4 regions of the Sphingomonas sp. PvP055 genome follow, and region 3 is predicted to be linked to each of the others. Evidence: riboswitches for the same ligand, from Rfam matches in the RefSeq annotation. Region 3 holds a riboswitch; each other region holds the start of a gene.
What was found. Region 3 has a riboswitch for cobalamin ahead of ABIC16_RS19925 (TonB-dependent receptor). Riboswitches for the same ligand answer to the same signal wherever they lie in the genome.
Positions count from the first base shown of each region.

Region 1: it holds a riboswitch for cobalamin, as region 3 does, so the genes downstream of both, cobW (cobalamin biosynthesis protein CobW) here and ABIC16_RS19925 (TonB-dependent receptor) in region 3, are expected to answer to the same signal.
Region 2: it holds a riboswitch for cobalamin, as region 3 does, so the genes downstream of both, ABIC16_RS00715 (TonB-dependent receptor plug domain-containing protein) here and ABIC16_RS19925 (TonB-dependent receptor) in region 3, are expected to answer to the same signal.
Region 4: it holds a riboswitch for cobalamin, as region 3 does, so the genes downstream of both, ABIC16_RS18960 (TonB-dependent receptor) here and ABIC16_RS19925 (TonB-dependent receptor) in region 3, are expected to answer to the same signal.

Region 1 covers NZ_JBEPNS010000001.1:2,029,484-2,034,231, reverse strand. Annotated here, with positions in the region: gene ABIC16_RS09770 (hypothetical protein) at 1-272, opposite strand, end outside; gene ABIC16_RS09765 (hypothetical protein) at 543-1,430, shown strand; gene rfaE2 (D-glycero-beta-D-manno-heptose 1-phosphate adenylyltransferase) at 1,449-2,873, shown strand; cobalamin riboswitch at 2,929-3,167, shown strand; gene cobW (cobalamin biosynthesis protein CobW) at 3,338-4,375, shown strand; partial or broken gene cobN (cobaltochelatase subunit CobN) at 4,382-4,748, shown strand, end outside.
Region 2 covers NZ_JBEPNS010000001.1:150,474-155,221, forward strand. Annotated here, with positions in the region: gene rlmN (dual-specificity RNA methyltransferase RlmN) at 1-715, shown strand, start outside; gene ABIC16_RS00705 (amidohydrolase family protein) at 840-1,667, opposite strand; gene cobU (bifunctional adenosylcobinamide kinase/adenosylcobinamide-phosphate guanylyltransferase) at 1,735-2,250, opposite strand; cobalamin riboswitch at 2,278-2,480, shown strand; gene ABIC16_RS00715 (TonB-dependent receptor plug domain-containing protein) at 2,613-4,547, shown strand; gene ABIC16_RS00720 (aminotransferase class I/II-fold pyridoxal phosphate-dependent enzyme) at 4,551-4,748, shown strand, end outside.
Region 3 covers NZ_JBEPNS010000003.1:6,491-11,238, forward strand. Annotated here, with positions in the region: gene ABIC16_RS19925 (TonB-dependent receptor) at 237-2,276, opposite strand; cobalamin riboswitch at 2,446-2,682, opposite strand; gene ABIC16_RS19930 (putative quinol monooxygenase) at 2,937-3,263, opposite strand; gene ABIC16_RS19935 (winged helix-turn-helix transcriptional regulator) at 3,384-3,740, shown strand; gene ABIC16_RS19940 (Ros/MucR family transcriptional regulator) at 4,004-4,501, opposite strand.
Region 4 covers NZ_JBEPNS010000002.1:55,746-60,493, reverse strand. Annotated here, with positions in the region: gene ABIC16_RS18970 (TonB-dependent siderophore receptor) at 1-1,463, shown strand, start outside; gene ABIC16_RS18965 (alpha/beta hydrolase) at 1,421-2,350, shown strand; cobalamin riboswitch at 2,433-2,673, shown strand; gene ABIC16_RS18960 (TonB-dependent receptor) at 2,842-4,748, shown strand, end outside.

The sequences.
Region 1 (4,748 bases), on a different contig from region 3:
AGCCCCGAGCCAAGACTGGTAATCCTGCCGGTGTTGAGAAATAGCCCGATCGAACCAGTGTTCTGCACGGCATTAACGGACAAACCGGTGTTGTCGATGACACCGTTATTCGTGAACGTGTCGACCGTACCAGAATTGAAAACCGCGGCACTCGTGTCCGCGACGACCGTGCCAGTAGGCTCGATCTCAAAAAGCCCGACATTGCCATTGAGCACCTGCGCCCCGACCGTCGTTCCGGAAATGGTCGTATCCGCCCAGGATGTTTGGGGCATCGCAAGTCCAGCTCCAATCGCCAATAGCGAAATGCCGGCCTGCAGACGTCGAGTCCGTTTGGTCTGATCGGGCGCTTCGCCGTTCATCACCACCGGACTTCCCCTTCAACAACAGATGCGGATCAATAAACGCCTTACTCTCATTGAGGTATATTACTTCAAACCCACATCTATACCGCCAACCGCATTACAATACGTCTGTTCTGCGTTTATACATTTAGGTAATATTACAGTAGTTTCTTTCTCCTTTCGGGAGTTCACTTCCACTGAATGAAGACGGATCTGTCCGACCACGTTCGGGGACCATACGGTGATGCACTCGTCCGTATTGCGCTATGCTGTGCGACACTTCTTTCGCTCAGCTTCGGGAGCCCGTCCGTCGCGCGCCAGTCCGCATCGCGCCTGGTGCGCGACGCGGCGTGGCAGTCGCAGGTCATCCCGACCGGGCGCTTCGACCTTGCATCAGCCACGCGATCAGGGCGCGATACATCCGATGTCCTCGTGATCTACATCGAGGGCGACGGCTTCGCCTACACGCGCGAAGGGCGCCGTTCGCTCGATCCGACACCGACCGCCCCCGTCGCGTTGCAACTTGCCGTGCAACACCCCGGTCAGGGCGCGGTCGCCTGGCTGGCGAGACCTTGCCAATACGCTGCCCGTTCGCGTCACTGCCAGAGCGATTACTGGAGTATCGCGCGTTTCTCCTCGGAAGTGATCGACAGTGCGTCCGAGGCGCTGGATCTTCTCCTTCGACAGACGAACCGGATTAGACTGATCCTCGTCGGATATTCGGGAGGCGGAACGCTGGCAGCGCTGTTGGCGGAACGGCGGCGGGATGTGGCGGCGCTGGTGACGGTCGCCGCCAATCTCGATCTGGCGCAGTGGACGCGCGCACGGCACTTATCCCCCTTGTCGCGCTCGCTCGATCCAGCAGCCGAAGCGGCGCTCCTGTCGAGCGTGCCGCAGGTTCATTTCGTGGGCGGCGATGACCCCGTGGTCGACCCCACGATTGCCCGAAGTTTCGTCGCGCGCATGGCCCCGAACGCGCCCGTTTCGATCATCGTCGTTCCCCATCAGGATCACGGCGGCGGCTGGGCACGCCGCTGGCCGACCCTCTCCACGCGTCCTGAACCCTCTCAGGTTCGCGGCTGGCGCTGACATTGCGGAGACCCGAAGATGACTCACCAACGCCCCCCGGCCATCCTGATCGTCGGCGATACGATGGTCGATCGCTACATCATCGGCGAAGCCAGTCGGCTTTCGCCCGAGGCACCGGTCCCGGTCATGCGCGCGGCGCGCGAGGAGTCGCGCCCCGGTGGCGCAGCGAACGTGGCGGCGAACGTTGCCGCGCTGGGCCAGCGATGCGTGCTGCTCACCGTCTCCGGGGACGATGCAGCGGGAGACGATCTCGCGAGAATGATGAAGGAGCGAAAGGTCGTGCTCGATCGCGTGATCGACCCGGGACGACCCACCACGCAGAAAACCCGCGTCGTCTCCGGCGTGCAGCAAATCGCGCGGATCGATCATGACGGGCATGCGAGCGAGACGGCGCAGGCAGAATTGGTGCGGCGGTTCGAGGCACGGATCGACGGTGTCCGCGCCGTCATCTTCTCCGATTATGACATGGGCGTCCTCCACCAACTCCCGTTGCTGCTCTCGATCGCCCGCAAATATAGCGTGCCCGCCTTCGTCGATCCGAAATGCGCCGATCGCTCGCGGTACAAGGGTGCGTTCCTGCTGAAACCCAACGCTCGCGAATTCCACGCCCTGTTTGGTGCTTGCGATGAAGCGCACATTGCTGCGCACGCGGCATCGGTTCTGGAAGCGATGGCGTTGCGCTATCTCGTGGTCACGCGGGGCGACAAGGGAATGCTGATGGTGTCGCGAGACGGCACCATGGTCGATCATCCGACCGAGGCCTTGCAGGTCTTCGACGTGACCGGCGCGGGCGATACCACGATGGCCGCGCTCGTCGTGGGGATCGTCGAGGGGCTGCCAATCGCTGCGGCGATCGACCAGGCGAACGTCGCCGCGAGCATCGCGGTATCGCGCCAGGGAACTTACGCGGTGACTCGCGGAGACCTGGAGGAACGTCTGTATCGGCGCGACCACGCGATGACGAAGATGATCCCGCTGCCGCTGCTCCTCGCAAAACTCGACCATGTCCGCGCAAACGGCGCCCGGATCGTCTTCACCAACGGGTGTTTCGACGTGCTTCATGCCGGGCATGTGCGTTTGCTCGACTTGGCGCGACGGCAGGGCGACGTCCTGATCGTCGGCCTCAACGACGATGCTTCGATTCGCCGCCTGAAGGGCCCGTCGCGGCCCGTCAGCAGCCTAGCCGACCGCGCCGAAGTCCTGAGCGGACTGGCCGCGGTGGACCACATCGTGTCGTTTTCGGATGATACGCCGATCGACCTGATCCGAACGATCCGACCGGACGTCCTGGTCAAGGGCGGCGACTATACGCCGGAGACGATGGTCGGCGCCGATGTGGTGCGCGCGAGCGGCGGAACGATCTTCTTCGCGCCACTCCTGGCGGGCCGATCGACCACGGCGCTTCTCCGTGCCGGAAACGTCCTGGAGCATGTCGGCGATTAGCGAATTGGCAACACGTGCCGTCTGGTCTAATATGCACCGCGAGGGCCTTTATTCGGTCCTCGCTGATCGCGCCGGTGCCCCGCGAGGGGCTTGAATGGGAATGCGGTGCGGGGGGCTTCCCCCAAATCCGCGGCTGTCCCTGCAACTGTAAGCGGTGAGCGAAAGCGTCATGCCCCCTTCTCCGGAAGGGAGCGGCCACTGGACTGAGCCGGTCTTAGGACCGGGCAATCTGGGAAGGTGATGCTCTAGCGATGACCCGTGAGCCAGGAGACCTGCCGGCGATAAGGTCGCTCTTGCCTTGGCCCAGGGGATGGCCGCGGCACGGTTCTCCGTCTGAGCGACGAGCCTATGCGGCTGGGGCTGCATCGGTGCGTGGCTCGGGCGGCTTCTGGCGCTCGTCCGTCGTCGCGCGCCGTCCTTGATCGGCCCCACCCGTTCGTTGCTGTTGCGCCACGGGGAAGAACATGTCCGACCTTTCGAAAGTTCCCGTCACGATCGTCACCGGCTTCCTCGGCGCCGGCAAGACGACGTTGATCAGCCATTTGATCCGGACCGCCAAGGGCCGCCGGCTCGCGGTGGTGGTCAACGAATTCGGCACTCTAGGGGTCGATGGCGATATCCTCAGGGGATGCGCGATCCCCGATTGTCCTGCCGAGAACATCGTCGAGCTGGCGAATGGGTGCATCTGCTGCACCGTCGCGGACGACTTCATTCCGACCGTCGAGATGCTGCTCCGGCTCGATCCGCGGCCCGACCACATCCTGATCGAAACATCCGGGCTGGCCTTGCCAAAACCCCTGCTCAAGGCGTTCGACTGGCCGGCGATCCGGTCGCGCATCACCGTCGATGGCGTCATCACGCTCGCCGATGCGGAGGCCGTCGCCGCCGGGCGTTTCGCGCCCGACCTTGCGGCGGTTGACGCGCAGCGCAACGCAGACCCCAGCATCGATCATGACACGCCGCTCGCCGAGGTGTTCGAGGATCAACTGGCGTGCGCCGATCTGGTGCTGCTGACCAAATGCGACCTCGCCGGTCCCGAAGGAATCGCCGCGGCGCGAGCGGCCATCGCCGCTGAAATGTCGCGTCCGATCCCGGTGATCGAACTTGTCGACGGCGTCGTCGATCCTCGGATCGTGCTGGGTCTGGGCGCCGCGGCAGAAGACGATATCGCGGCCCGCCCATCGCATCACGACGGCGAGGACGACCATGAGCATGATGATTTCGACAGCATCGTCGTAAACTGTGGTGAGATCGCGGATCCGGCCGGTCTGGAAGCCCGGATCGAAGCGCTCGCGAGCCGAGGCGATGTGCTGCGGATCAAGGGGTTTGCCGCGGTGTCGGGCAAGCCGATGCGCTTGCTCGTCCAGGCGGTCGGCGCACGGGTACGGACGAACTACGATCGCTTGTGGCGCACAGACGAACCGCGCGGCTCCAGGCTGGTGGTGATTGCGGAACGCGACCGGCTCGATCCGGCGGTCATCGAGGCGGCGCTGATCGGCTGAGCCCCGATGCACGTCGTCTTTCGCGAAACGCATGGGATCGAGGACACCGCGACACCGCGCGATCTGGGGCAGGATGCCGCGGATCTCGTCGTGCTGTCCTTCTCCGATAGCGACCTGGGCGCTTTCGCGGTCGGGTGGCGTGCGGCTGGACCGGCTTTGCCCTCGGTGCGGCTCGCCAACCTTGCCGATCTCGCGCACCCCCTGTCGGTCGATACCTACATCGAACGGACCCTCGGTGGCGCGAAGGGCATTCTGGTCCGGCTGATCGGCGGGACCGCTTATTGGTCCTACGGACTCCAGCAACTCGCGGCGATCGCGCGGCAACGCGGGATCGCGCTTGCGGTGCTGCCCGCCGACGGGCGCGTGGATCCAA
Region 2 (4,748 bases), on a different contig from region 3:
CGAGATCGTCGGGCAGGTGATGCTCGCGCGCGATGCTTTGGGCGAATGGCCGAGCCAGCCCGAGGGGCGCATGCTCACCAACATCGTGATGATGGGGATGGGCGAGCCACTCTATAATTTCGACAATGTCCGCGACGGGTTGAAGATCGTGATGGACGGCGACGGGATCGGCCTGTCGCGGCGGCGGATCACGCTGTCGACCTCGGGCGTGGTGCCGCTGATGGCACGCGCGGGCGAGGAGATTTCGGTCAATCTGGCGGTGTCGCTCCATGCCGTCACCAACGAGATCCGCGACGAGATCGTCCCGATCAACCGCAAGTATAAGCTCGAGCAGGTGCTGCAGGCGTGCGCGGACTATCCGGGCGCGAACAATGCGCGGCGGATCACGTTCGAATATGTGATGCTCAAGGACAAGAACGACAGCGACGCGGATGCGCGCGAGCTGGTGCGGTTGCTCAAATTCTATGACCTGCCGGCGAAGGTCAATCTGATCCCGTTCAACCCGTGGCCGGGCGCGCCGTATGAATGCTCGACGCCGGAGCGGATCAAGGCGTTTTCGAACATCGTGTTCGATGCCGGCATCAGCGCCCCGGTCCGCACCCCGCGCGGGCGCGACATCGACGCGGCGTGCGGGCAGTTGAAGACCGCAAGCGAGAAAAAAACGCGCGCGGAGCTGGATGCGCTGGCGGCGGAGAAACAGGCGGCGCTGGGCTAGGGTTCGTTTCACCCCCCCGTTCGGGCTGAGCGAAGTCGAAGCCCCCGTCTCCCCCGAGCCTAGGCTTGCTTGGGAGTGGCGCTTCGACTGCGCTCAGGGCGAACGGATGGGGTCGGGCGACGGCTCACCCCAGCGCGTAGAAATCCACCGCCGCATCGTGGAATAGCCGGTCGATGTCCGCCCCAGCATCGCGCGCCATCCGCAGCGCATCGTCGTGCCAGCGCCGCCAATCATCCCCCGACAACAAGACGACCGGCCAGTCGCTCCCCCACATCAACCGCGGCCCGAACACGCTGACGAGATGCGCGACATAAGGCGCGAGGTCGCTCGCGGGCTGGCCGGAGCCCTGTTCGGTCCGCAACCCCGACAATTTGCAATGCACCCCAAGCCCAGCGAGCGCGGCGATGTCGTCGCGCCACGGATCGAGTGTCCCTGCGGCAGGGAACGGTTTGGCGGCATGATCGATCACGATCGGCAGGTCGGGCCAGCGCTCCACGAACCGCGCGAGCATCGGCAAGTGGCGCGGCTGGACCAGCGCATCCAGCCGCAGCCCCGCCGCCTGCATCGCCGCGATCGCGGGGGCAAGGTCCGCGCGCAGCAGCCAGTCGGTATCGTCGATCGACTGGAGCATCGGGCGCAGCCCGCGCAACCACGGGTTGCCAGCGAGCGCGGCGATGCGATCGGGCGCGGCGGGGTCGGCGAGATCGACCCACCCGACCACCGCGCGCACCAGCGGCGTGCGCTCCGCCAGCGCGAGCATCCAGTCTGTATCGGCATCGGTCGGTTGCGACTGGACCAGGACGCTTCCCGCCAGCGGAAGCCCGTCGCACGCGGCGATCAGGTCTGCCGGCCCGAAATCGCGGTGGATCGGCGCTTCGGCCGCCGTCGGCCATTCATGTCCGGGCGTCGTCAGCGACCAGAAGTGTTGGTGCGCGTCGATCCATCGCGTCATCGTCGTTCCTCGTGCAATCCCTTGACCGGAATGCCATTTGCGGACCGCGGAGACCAGCCCCGCGGCGTCAGGTCCGATACCGCTGCAACGGCAGCACCAGCCCGGCGGCCACGAAATAGCTCGCGTCGACCTGCCCCGCGACCGCCTGGTTGAGCCGCCCCGCCGCATCGCGGAAGGTGCGACCAAGCGGATGATCGGGGACGATCCCCATCCCGACCTCGTTGGTCACGATCACGATCGGCAACGGACTCCCCGCGATGGCAGCCAGCAGATCGTCCGTCGCGCCCGCGATGTCATGCTCGCCGAGCATAAGGTTGGACAGCCACAACGTCAGGCAATCGACCAGCACCGCGCCCGTCTCGACCGAAGCGATCGCCGCGGGCAGCGCGAGCGGGCACTCCACCGTGCGCCAGCGCTCCCCCCGGTCCGCGCGATGCCGCGCGATCCGGTCCGCCATCTCGCCGTCGCGGCCCTCGGCAGTGGCGAGATAGGCGAGCGGCCCCGCGCACGCCTCGGCGGTTTGCTGCGCGAGGCGGCTCTTGCCCGAGCGGGCACCGCCCAGGAATAGTGTCGTCCGTGTCACATCTTGCCCTTGCCCAAAGCGCGCTCTAGACGCGCCGATGCGACAGGTTCCCAGAGATGGGATGAAAAGGGAACCCGGAAGCGTGCTCAAGCGCGTCATCCGGGGCTGTCCCCGCAACTGTGACCGGCGAGTCTTGCTCCTTCTGCGTGCCACTGGATCTCCGGATCCGGGAAGGCCGAGCCAGACGACGACCCGGGAGCCAGGAGACCTGCCTGTCGCGGTTGTCCTTCGTCCGGCCGGGGTGTGCCGTGCGATCGAGGTTTTCCTCGCGAGACGACGTGGTTGGGGTCGTGCGCGGCGGGAAACGGAATTCCGACATAGCGCCGTGCGTGCCCCCGTAGCTGTTGCGAAGGGGAATAACCGTGAAGACCTGTGCCTATCTGATCCTGCTGCCGTGCATCGCCGCCGCCGCGCCCGCGTTCGCCGAGAGCGCGCAATCCACCGCCACGCTGGAGCAAGCCGCCAACGCATCGCAGGATATCGTCGTCACCGCCAACCGCGCGGCGCGCCCGGCGGATACCGTCGGCCAGTCGGTCACGGTGCTCGACACCGCGACGATTACCGAGCGCCAGGCGGTCGTCGTGTCCGACCTGCTGCGCCAGACGCCCGGCGTCACCGTGGTGCGCAACGGCGGGATCGGCACCACCACCTCGGTCAGCATCCGCGGCGCGGACAGCGACCAGACCGTCGCGCTGATCGACGGGATCAAGCTCAACGATCCCTCCGCCCCCGGCGGCGGGTTCAACTTCGGCAATCTGCTGATCGGCAACATCCAGCGGATCGAAGTGCTGCGCGGCGCGCAATCGGTGCTGTGGGGCAGCCAGGCGATCGGCGGCGTCGTCAATCTCATCACCCGCCAGCCGACCGAGCAGATCGCGATCAACGCGCGTGCCGAGGGCGGCGGCTATGGCACCGCACAGGGCTTCGCCAACGTCTCGGGCAAGATGGGGCCGGTGTCCGCGAGCCTCGGCGGCGGCTATTACGGCACCGACGGGATCTCGGCCTACGCCCCCGGCACCGAGCGGGACGGGTACCGCAACTATGCCGCGAACGGCAGCCTCGGGATCGCGCTGGCCCGCGACGTCTCGGTCGACCTGCGCGGCTTCTATACCAACAGCCGGACCGACATCGACGGTTTCCCACCGCCCAACTTCACCTTCGGCGACACGCGCGAATATGGCGATGTCGAACAATGGGTCGGCTATGCCGGGCTCAACGCCGCGCTGTTCGACGGGCGTCTGCACAATCGCTTCGGTTATGCGCATACCGACACCGACCGGCGCAACATCGACCCCGATGGCGACCCGACCGAGACGTTTCGCGGGATCGGGCGCAACGACCGGCTGGAATATCAGGGCACCGCGAACGTCACCTCGGCGGTGTTCGCGACCTTCGGCGCGGAGCGGGAAGTATCGCGCTTTTCCTCGTCGAGCTATGGCGGGCCGGTCACGCGGGGCCGGGCGCGGCTGTTCAGCGTCTATGGCCAGCTCGCCGTCACCCCGATCACCGGGCTGACCGCGACCGGCGGCGTGCGGCATGACGACCACAATGTGTTCGGCGGCGCGACGACCTTTTCGGGGAGCGGCGTCTATTCCCCCAATCATGGCGCGACCACGCTGCGCGCGAGCTATTCCGAAGGCTTCAAGGCGCCGACGCTGTACCAGTTGCAGAGCGAGTATGGGAACACGCGGCTGAACCCGGAACGCTCGCACGGCTGGGATGCGGGGGTGACGCAAAAGGCGCTGAACGGCGCGGTCGAAGCGAGCGCGACCTACTTCCATCGCAATTCGTCCGATCTGATCACCTTCGTCTCGTGCGCAGCACCGCTCACGGGGATCTGCGCGGGTCGTCCGTCGGGCACGTACGAAAACATCGCACGGACGCGGGCACAGGGGGTCGAACTGACGCTGCTGCTGCGTCCGGTCGAGCCGCTGACGGTGAGCGCGAGCTACACCTATCTCGACGCGACCGACCGCTCCGCCGGCAGCCGCAATTTCGGGCGCAAGCTCGCGCGGCGGCCCGACAGCAGCATCACGGTCAACGCCGATTATCGCTGGGCGTTCGGCCTGACGACGGGGGCGACGCTGACCTCGGTAGGGGATAGTTTCGACAATGCGTCGAACGCGCGGCGGCTCGACGGTTATGTGCTCGGCGACGTGCGCGCGTCCTTCCCGGTCACGAAGATGGTCGAAGTGTTCGGGCGGGTCGAGAACGTGTTCGATACGAAATACCAGACGATCTACCAATATGGTCAGCCCGGCCGCGCTGCCTTCGGCGGCGTCCGCCTGACGTATTGAGCGTTGCGCGCACGCGATCTTGCCCTGTTCCACGCGCACGGCGGGCGCGTGGACGCCGCGCGTGCGATGTTCGGCGGGGATGACTGGATCGACCTGTCGACCGGGATCGCGCCCTGGGCGTGGCCGGTCGCAGGCGTGCCGCTCGGGTGGGAGCAGCTCCCCGAACCGGGCGCGATCGCAGGGCTCGAGGCCGCCGCGGCG
Region 3 (4,748 bases):
ATCTGGGTGTCCGCAGTTTCGGTCCCATCCAGCGCAGCCTAGGCGGCAGCACCAGCCAAAGGCGAGTTTCCGCACAGTCTGCGTCGCTTATGGGAACATGCTACCCGTCTGAGTGGGGGCGTACCGATCTGAGGGGTAGAGTCCAATGCGCGCACTATGAGGCAGACACCATTGCAGGTGCGCAGCCATTGAATGATCGCCAGCTTCACCCGAGACTGGCGATCATCTGGCACCGCCTAGAAACTCACCCGGACACCCAGGCGCAACGTCCGTGGCTCAACTACGCGGCTTAAACGACCATCGGCCGGTCCCGCGGTATCAAACGAGGGGATGTAGGATTCGTAGAAATAGGCGATATCCTTGTCGCGGCTGTCGAGGATGTTGAGCACCTCGCCGTACACCTCGAACCGTCCGATCTTGCGAGCCGCGCGGACGTTGACGACGGTACTTCCTGTATCTCGGACGCTGTTGTCTTCGATCAAAGGATAGGGCCCGAGGTGGCGGACGCGAACGCTTGCCTCCCAAGGATTGAGCACCAGCGCGATCCCGGCGGATGCGGCGTTCTCGAAGGCGTTGGGAATACGATCGCCATTGTCGTACCGCGACCGGCTCGCTGTGTAATTGCCGTCGATCGCAAGCCACGGCCTGGGCCGCCAGAACGCCACAAGTTCATAGCCACGACGCTCGCTGGCACCGGTCGGTTCGACCGCGTTGGAATCTCCGACGAAGCGCAGTTCGCTGTCGACGTCGAGCCACCAATAGGTCGCGGTCAGCGTAATGCCGGGTAACTGCCACCGGGCGCCGACTTCGCGGCCGTTGCCGCGGACCGGCACAGGCACCGGCGTTTCGACGTTTACCGCGCCGCGGACGTCGTTGGAGTGGAACCCACGTCCCCAGTTGCCGTAGAACTCCAGCCGATCGGTCGGCGAGTACGCGATTGATGCCTTGGGCGACAGGATCGCGTCGTCGCCTCTGCCTTCGCCGGCCAAGACCGCCGCCTGATCCCGCGCGCGAACGACGTAGTGATAATAGTCCCCACGAACCCCACCGATCAGGCGGAGACCCGTAACCGGCGTCCACGTCGCTTCGCCGTACAATGCTGCCGACGCTTCCTCGACATGGTAGCGGCCGAGCGACGACAGGAACGATCGCGCGCTGGTGCGATACACACCGACGCTGCCGATATGGTCGTAGCGCTCTTCGGTGCCGAGCGAGACGGCAAGGGTCGGTGCGAGCGTCCAACGCTTTTCGCCCCTCGCGCCGACGATCCAGCGTTTGTCGAACTGGCGGATCTGTGCGCTGGTCCCGTCCGGGTCGGTGTAGGTCGGGTTCGAATACATCGACCAGTCGTAGAACTGACCATAGACATTGGCGTGCCAGTCAGGCTGGCGGACCGCGACGTTGCCGACGAGCCGTGTCGTTTCGCCGCGTGCCGTCGGATCGGGTGAGCAGAACACGTCCTTGCAGAGCGCGGTACCAATTATGCGCTCGGGAATCTGTTCGGTCGGACGCCAGGTCGCGCGGTAGGCGTTGAGCGAGGCTTCGACCTGGCCTGCGCCAGCTGGAGCGGTATATTTCGCAAAGCCAGATGCGTGTCGCATATGCTCAGGCTCCTCCCATGGTCCGTCGTAGACCTTGGTTTGCGCGACGAGCGTCAGTTTCCCCGGACCAATCCCGTCAATCGTCCCGCCCGCGGCGATCCGACCATAGCCATAAGAGCCGCCCTCGACCGAAAGCCACGGCCGGGCGAAGCTGTCGATCGTGGTCATGTAGGCAGCCCCCGCCAGCGCGAAGTCGCCGCCATCGGCACGGTATGGCCCTTTGCGAAAATCCTCGCGCGCGACGATCTCCGGGATCAGTCCGTTGAGATCGAGATAGCCTTGGCCATGACCGTGGGTGCGCAGGTTCATTTGCACCCCGTCGATATAAGTCGTGAAGTCCGAACCGTGATCGAGATTGAAGCCACGCAGGAAATACTGGTTGGCCTTGCCGCTTCCCGAATGCTGCGCAGCGACCATGCCAGGTATCGCCTCTAGCAGTTCGGCAACGCGCAGCAGCGGGCGAACCAGAAGGTCGGCACCGGCGACGGTGCCCTCACTTGCTGCATGCGCAACACCGATCTTCGCTTCGCCGCGGCCGAACACGACAATGTCGTTTGGTGCCTGTGACGGCACAGCCTCGGTGTTTTGCCCCTGAGCCCATGCTGGTGTGGTGCTACATGCCGAAGCTATAGCCACGCATTCGAGCCATTTTGTTCGTAATCTCAGATTCTTCATGTCCGTCCCCCGTGCGCCAAGCGACTTCGGACGGGGGCGTCCGCTGCGAACGGTCGGCACGCGTCGACAGGCGGACGCAAGCGCCCGCGACACGAACCGATGCGACCCCCGCCGCTCGTTCGTCGCTCAGACGGAAGAACCGTGCCCCGACCATCCCCTGGACCAAAGCAAGAGCGACCAGACGCTGGCAGGTCTCCTGGCTCACGGGTCGTCGCTCGATATACGGCCTTCCCGGATCTCGGCCGTTACGGCGTTGGTCCAGTGGCTGCACCCTCCAAAAGAGGACGCGATGTACGTCTCGCTCGCCGCTTACAGTTGCAGGGACAGCCTCGGCTTCGGGAGAGTATCTCCCACACCGTGTTCCCTATTAAGTCCCTCTCGGGACACCAGCGCGATCACTGCCCAGCAAGATATTCATCCAGCTAGACGAGAAGCGCGTACCCGTGGCACCGTCAATCTGCAAGATTGCTCAGAGCTGCCCTATCGCAGTGCGATCGGCATTGCCGGACAACCACCCCCCACTACGTCCTAAAATGCCAATCAAACGGGATATCGAGACACTGGATAAATTCTCAGTTCACGATCGATTCCGAGAAGGCCGACGCCTTCTCTCCCGCCGTCCGTTTGCTGGAACGCCTTGTGGGCCGGTCCTCATTCCGGTCAGGACGGCATGTCGAGCGCCGCTCTGCCCGAAATCGAATAGGAGTCGGCCTGACGGTCGGTGATGCCGAGTTTCCCAGCTTCTTCGAATACCGCTTGGAAATCGGGCGTGGAGAGGTGTGCGTTCAACGCCGCCTGATCTCGCCAGGCTTCAATCAGCCGGAACGTGCCGGCGGCACCTACTTCCTCCGTAACGTCAAGAAATACGCAGCCGTCCCGCAGCCTGGCCGCGCTCGCCATGCGCGAAGCGATATCCCGGAACGCTTCCACGTCGCTGGGCTGGATGCGATATGTTGCATAGATCAGGATGGTCGGCGTGTCGGTCATGTTTAAGCTCCATTGTTGCGACGGAAAGATGATTGATCCCGTCGCGCACGTTTTTAGAATATGGACCGGCACTGGTAATGTGGGTAGAACCTACCTAAAGGTAAGTACCGAAGAGATGCGATGAGCGTTCCTCCATCTGACTGCGGCCTTGATGTCGCGCTGGCCATCATGGGCGGCAAATGGAAGCCGCTGATCCTGTATCACCTCCGCTCGGGTCCGAGGCGGTTCGGCGATCTCAAGCGGACGGTCGCCGGCATCAGCGAGAAGGTGCTAATACAGCAACTGCGTGAACTCGCCTCGGCAGAGGTATTGGTTCGTCGCGACTATGGCGAGGTGCCGCCCAAAGTCGATTACACCGTCACTCCATTCGGCATGACGCTGATCGAGGCTCTGCTGCCCCTGTGCGAGTGGGGCGTGAGGAACCGCACCGACGCTTCCGCCATCAGTAACTTCGAGGGCAAGCCAGAACGCGGCTAGATTGTGCTTGGTTGATCAGGCTTTCCCAGAATTGCATCCTTTTCGGGAACGGCAGCTATCGCCAGCCGCCTCCTGAAAGCTGCCTGTCCGTTCCCCACCAGGTCGGGACGTTCAGCCACATGACCGACGGGCCGACTGCCCCCCCAAAGCCGACTGACAGCTTTCGGGTGGTAGAGCGGTCGGACCGAAAACGCCCAATAGCGGACGATCATCCACGTCGAGTCGAAGCATAGTGGCGGCGGGCATGTTCGGCGCCTGTCACTTCACGCAGGCTCGGCTACCTTCGGGGGACGACCACGTTTTGGTGTAGATGTAGGCACCGTTGCCTTGACTGGCGGTTTCTGGCCCGGCTTTCGGCCAAGACCAACTTTTTTCGCCATATCCCGCCGCAGTGCCGAGTAGGACGGTGCAGTCATGGGATAGTCGGCCTTTAAACCATAGCGAGCGCGATATTCGCCAGCCGTCAGACCGTTGGTAGAAAGATGCCGCGTCAGCGTCTTGTAGGGTTTGCCATCGATCATTGAGATAATGACATCGGGATTTGCCAGCGACTTCCGTGCGGTGACTGCCCCGGTAAATTCAGGAGCGGCGTCCTCGGCAGTAACGTCTGCTGGCGCCGCCAAAAGACCGACCACTGCGGCGTGCATCGACTTCAAGAATGCCGCAACGTCCTCCGCCGACGTGCGCGTGTTAGGGTTGGACAACCATGCCATCGTCATTTGGGTAGCAAGCTCGACGCTGTTCGAAATTCCATCAGTCAATTTGAATTTCCTTGTTCGGTCCCCATAGAGAGGGCGTTAAAAAACCTTTTTGAACATCGCAACTCGCTAGTAGGTTGTCAGCCATTTCTTAGACGCCCATTAATAAACATTTTTAGATGTGAACGCTTATCGATTTCGCTGAAAGGATGCCGCATTACAGGAGCTTCGACAGCACTTGTATTCATATCACTGTTCTTTTCTCGTATACCATGCTAAACCTTATCCAGAAAATGAATCTATTTTCACT
Region 4 (4,748 bases), on a different contig from region 3:
AACCCAGCGTCTCGTTCCAGATCGATCCTGCGACCGATCTCCTGCTCCAGGGGCAGTTCAGCCATCGCAGCAATCTCGAATATTCCGGCCTGCCTGCCGATGCCGCGCTGGCCGGCATGATCGACCGCAACGCCTTTCCCGGCTCGCCGATCGATCAGCCGCAGACGACGAACGACATTCGCATGGGGCAGGCGACGCTGCGCCACGCCTTCTCCGACCGCCTGAAGCTGACGGTCAGCGGCCGCTACTATTCGAGCAAGATCAATGAACAGGGGAGCTTCGTCTATCCGGGCCTCTTCCCTACCAAGACCGTCGCGCCGCTCTACGACGTGTTCCCGATCACCATGAGAAACCGCACGAAGGAGGCGACCGTGGATGCCAATCTGGCCGGCGATGTCGATCTGCTTGGGGGCACGCACAAGCTACTCATCGGCGTCAACTACGATTGGACCAGCTTCTATAGCGCGATGGGCTTGTTCGTTAGCGACTCCCCCTCGGGCACGATCGACCTTTCCGACCCGAGCTACGATCTGCACTACACGCCCCAGCTACCGGTCAACTCCTATACCGACGATCGCTTTACGACGTTTGCTGGCTACATCCAGGATCAGGCAACCTACGGTCCGCTGCACCTGACCGGAGGCTTGCGCGTCACCTCGCTAAAGTTCGTCGAGAACAGCAACATCGGCGTCGCCAACGACAAGACCTACACGCACGTCTCACCCCGTGCCGGCGCGACCCTCGACGTGGTGAAGGGCGTCGCCCTCTTCGCGGGCTATGCGACCGCGTTCCGTGCGCCCTTCGGCTTCATCGGCACGCAGACGCCGGTGCCGGAGACGTCGAGCAATATCGAGGGCGGCGTGAAGCTGGCGCTTACCGGCACGGGCCTCTCCGGCACGATAGCGGTGTTCAGGCAGACCCACGACAATGTCGTCACCGCCGATCCCGCCAATGTCGGCTTCTACATCCAGAGCGGACGGCAGCGCGCGCGCGGGGTCGAGGTGGACATGGTGTGGGAGCCGACACCGGCCTTCTCGCTCCTCGCCAATTACGCCTACACCGATACCCGCGACGATGGTGTGGCACCTGGCGACCGGCTCGCTCGTGTTCCGAAAAGTAGCGGGCGGGTCGCGGCTCGCTACCGGGTATTGCACGGTACGGCCAAGGGCTTGTCATTCGGTGCAGGCATCAGCGCTTTTACCTCGCGTGAGCTGACGCTGCCCAATACCCTCGCAGTACCGGGCTATGCCGCGATCGATGCGCAGGCGTATTACGACATTGGCCGGTTCACCCTTGGTGCGTCAGTGGTCAATCTGGGAAATCAACGAGCCTTCGATCCCTATTCCTACCTTGGTTATCCAGTGGTCGCGCCCAACCAGCCCCGTTCGGCCTATGTCACGCTCAAGGTGCGGATATGGCCATGGCGAAGCTGGCGAGGCGCTGGATCGCTTTGGCAAGCATAGGCGTGGCAGTCGCCCCTCTGTCGCCGGCTGCAAGCGCGCGGGCACCGGCGACCGGCGGGAAGATCATTCCCCTCTATGCAAAGGGCGGTGTTCCGTCGCTCGGTGTCCCGGAAGTGCGGGACCGGATGAAGACCGGCGAGACGATGATCTACGATGTCAGCGAACCAACGCTGGAGCTGTATCGCCCTGCACCTGGTCGCGCCAACGGCACCGCCGTGATCGTCGCGCCCGGTGGTGGCTTCGTAGCCCTCGGCTACACTTTTGGTGGCACAGACGTGGCGCAGGCACTGGCCGGCCGTGGCGTTACTGCCTTCGTGTTGAAGTACCGGACGATCCGGAGCGGTGACGGGCCGATGCGGATGCCGGATGTCCATATGAAAGAGATGGGCATCGTCATGTCGCGGGCGGAAACGGGCAGACCGATGGAGATGCCGCGCTTCGCTGGTGAGCCTCATGCGATCGAGGACGGGGCGCGCGCCATGGCGATCGTCCGGGAACGCGCGCGCGAGTGGGGCATCGATCCTCACAAGGTTGGCATGATTGGATTTTCAGCGGGCGCGTATCTTGCAGCCGATCTGGCAATCGGCGCCAAAGCGTCGCGGCCTGACTTTGTAGGCCTGATCTACGGCGGACTACGGACGCCGGTCCCGGAAGATGCGCCTCCCGCATTCATCGCCGGTGCGGCAGATGACGAGTACCAGCGGAACGATCCCGTGCTGCTCTATACTGCATGGCGGCAGGCAGGAGCTTCAGCCGAGCTGCACTTGTATGAACGAGGTAGCCACGGGTTCGATCTGCACGCGAAAGGTACGACGAGCGACCACTGGTTCAACGAGTTTGTCTGGTGGTTGCAATTCCACGGCCTCGTTAAAACCACAGCGAATTAGCCAGACCGTAACGTTCGGCTATGGCGATTGCCCAAAGGCATTGATCGGGATACATCGGCACCGCTGATCTGCTTTTGAAGCAGGCTGGCATGATCGCGTCGGTGTCCTGAGAGGGACTTAATAGGGAACGCGGTGAGGGTGGTTCGCCGCCTGAAGCCGAGGCTGTCCCTGCAACTGTAAGCGGCGAGCGCGATGCATATCGCTTCTTTCTTCATAGGAAGGGGCAGCCACTGGGCCGGACGTTACGTCATAAAGGCCTGGGAAGGCCGTGCATCGTGTGATGACCCGTGAGCCAGGAGACCTGCCGGCGTCTGGTCGCTCTTGCCTGGCCCAGGGGGTGGCCGCGGCACGGTACTCCGTCGAGCGACGACGTGTGCGGTGGGGACCGCACGGGCATGCGTGCCGGTCGCGATGGCGTCCGGCTGGCGCGGATGTCGGCCGTTCGCGGGAGGTCCCTGCCGGGTTCGCTCGACGCCCCGGGGATTACCGTAATGCCATTCCTATTGTCTCGCCTCGCGGTCGCGGGGGCTTTCCTGTCGCCTGTGTTCGCAGCACCTCTTAATGCTCAATCCACGCCCGCCCCCGACAACGAAGACATCCTCGTTGTTGGCCAGCATGCTCAGGACACGCTCACCACGCCGAATGCGACCGGCAGCCGCCTGGGCCTTACGCCGCTCGAGACCCCCGCGACGCTCTCGGTCATCGACGGCGCCACGATCCGCGCGCGCGGCGATATGTCGGTGATCGACGCGACGAGCCGTGCGCCGGGCATCAGCAACGCCGGCAACCCCGGCAATGGCGGCACCGCGCTCGCCGCACGGGGCTTCAGCGGTCAGGGATCCGTGCTCCAGCTCATCGACGGCATCAGGCTGTTCCCGGCTGCGGGCACGATCACCTTTCCGACCGATCCGTGGATGGTCGAACGGATCGACGTCCTGAGCGGTCCGGCCTCGGTGCTCTACGGCCAGGGTGCTCTGGGCGGCGCGGTCAATGTCCTGATGCGCAAACCCGATACGCAGCGGACGCAGGTGGAGGGAGAGATCGGCTATGGCTCGCAGGACAGCTTCCATGTGGCGGCGGGCGCAGGGGGGCCGATCACCGAGCGCCTCTCCTACCGCATCGACGGAAGCTATCGTCGGTCCGACGGCTATGTCGATCGTGGCCAGTCGCGCAGCCATGCCGTCTCGGGCACGCTGCGCTGGACACCGACCGACACGCTCGTCGTCACCGCGCGGGACGATTACGGCGACCAGAAGCCGATGCGCTATTTCGGCACGCCGCTGATCGAGGGACGGCTCGACGACCACATCCGGGACCGCAACTACAACACGCGCGACGGCTTTATCCGCTACCGGGACAACCGCACCAGACTGCAGGTCGACTGGACGCCGAGCGATGCGGTCACCGTCAGCAACCAGGCCTATCGCCTCACCTCCAAACGCTCCTGGCTCAATCTCGAAACCTATTGCTGGATCGCCGCAGACGGGGCCTGCGCCAACGGCAGCGCCAATACCGGTACGCCCGGCCGCATCCTGCGCACCGACATGACCGGCATCGTCCACGACCAGACGCAGTGGGGCGATCAGGGGAGCGTGACGTTCAGGACGGACGTCGCCGATGGCGTCGGCAACGACTTTGTCATGGGCTTCGACGTCAACCTCATCAAACTGACCTACTCCCACAATTTCGAGTCTGACCCGCAGGTTTCGGAAGTCGATCCCTTCGCGTTCGATCCCGGTCTGATCGTCGACACGCAAGGCATCGCACCGCGCTATCGCACACGCACCAACGAATATGCGGTCTTTGCCGAGGACCGGCTTAAGCTCGGCACGCACGTCTCGATCGTCGGTGGCGTCCGCTACGAGCGCGACACAATCCGCCGCTGGTCGATCGACTATCCGGGCGGCACCGGCACCGAGACGTTCGTGCTCGCCAAGCGGCTGCACAATGTGACCTGGCGGGTCGGGAGCGTCTATCAGCCGATCCCGACGGTGTCGCTCTATGGGCAATATGCCACCGGCGTGGACCCGCTGGGGACGCTGACCACCTATTCGACCGGGCAGGTGCAGTTCAGCAACGCGGTCGGCGACCAAATCGAGGTCGGCGCCAAGGCGGTGTTCCTCGACGGTCGCGGCACCGCCACCCTCGCCGCCTACCGCATCGTCAAGAAGCGCTTGCTGGCACAGCTGACCCCGACGAGCCCGGTCGAGCAGGTCGGCCAGCGATCGGCTAAGGGTATCGAGGCTGCGGTGTCGCTCGATCTGCCTTACGGCGTCGGGATCGATGCAAATGGCAGCGTGCTCGACGCGACGTTCGACGACTTCGTCTCTGGCGGCTCGAGCTTCGACGGCAATACCCCGCCAGACGTCCCCGAGACGCTTGCCAATCTCTGGCTGCG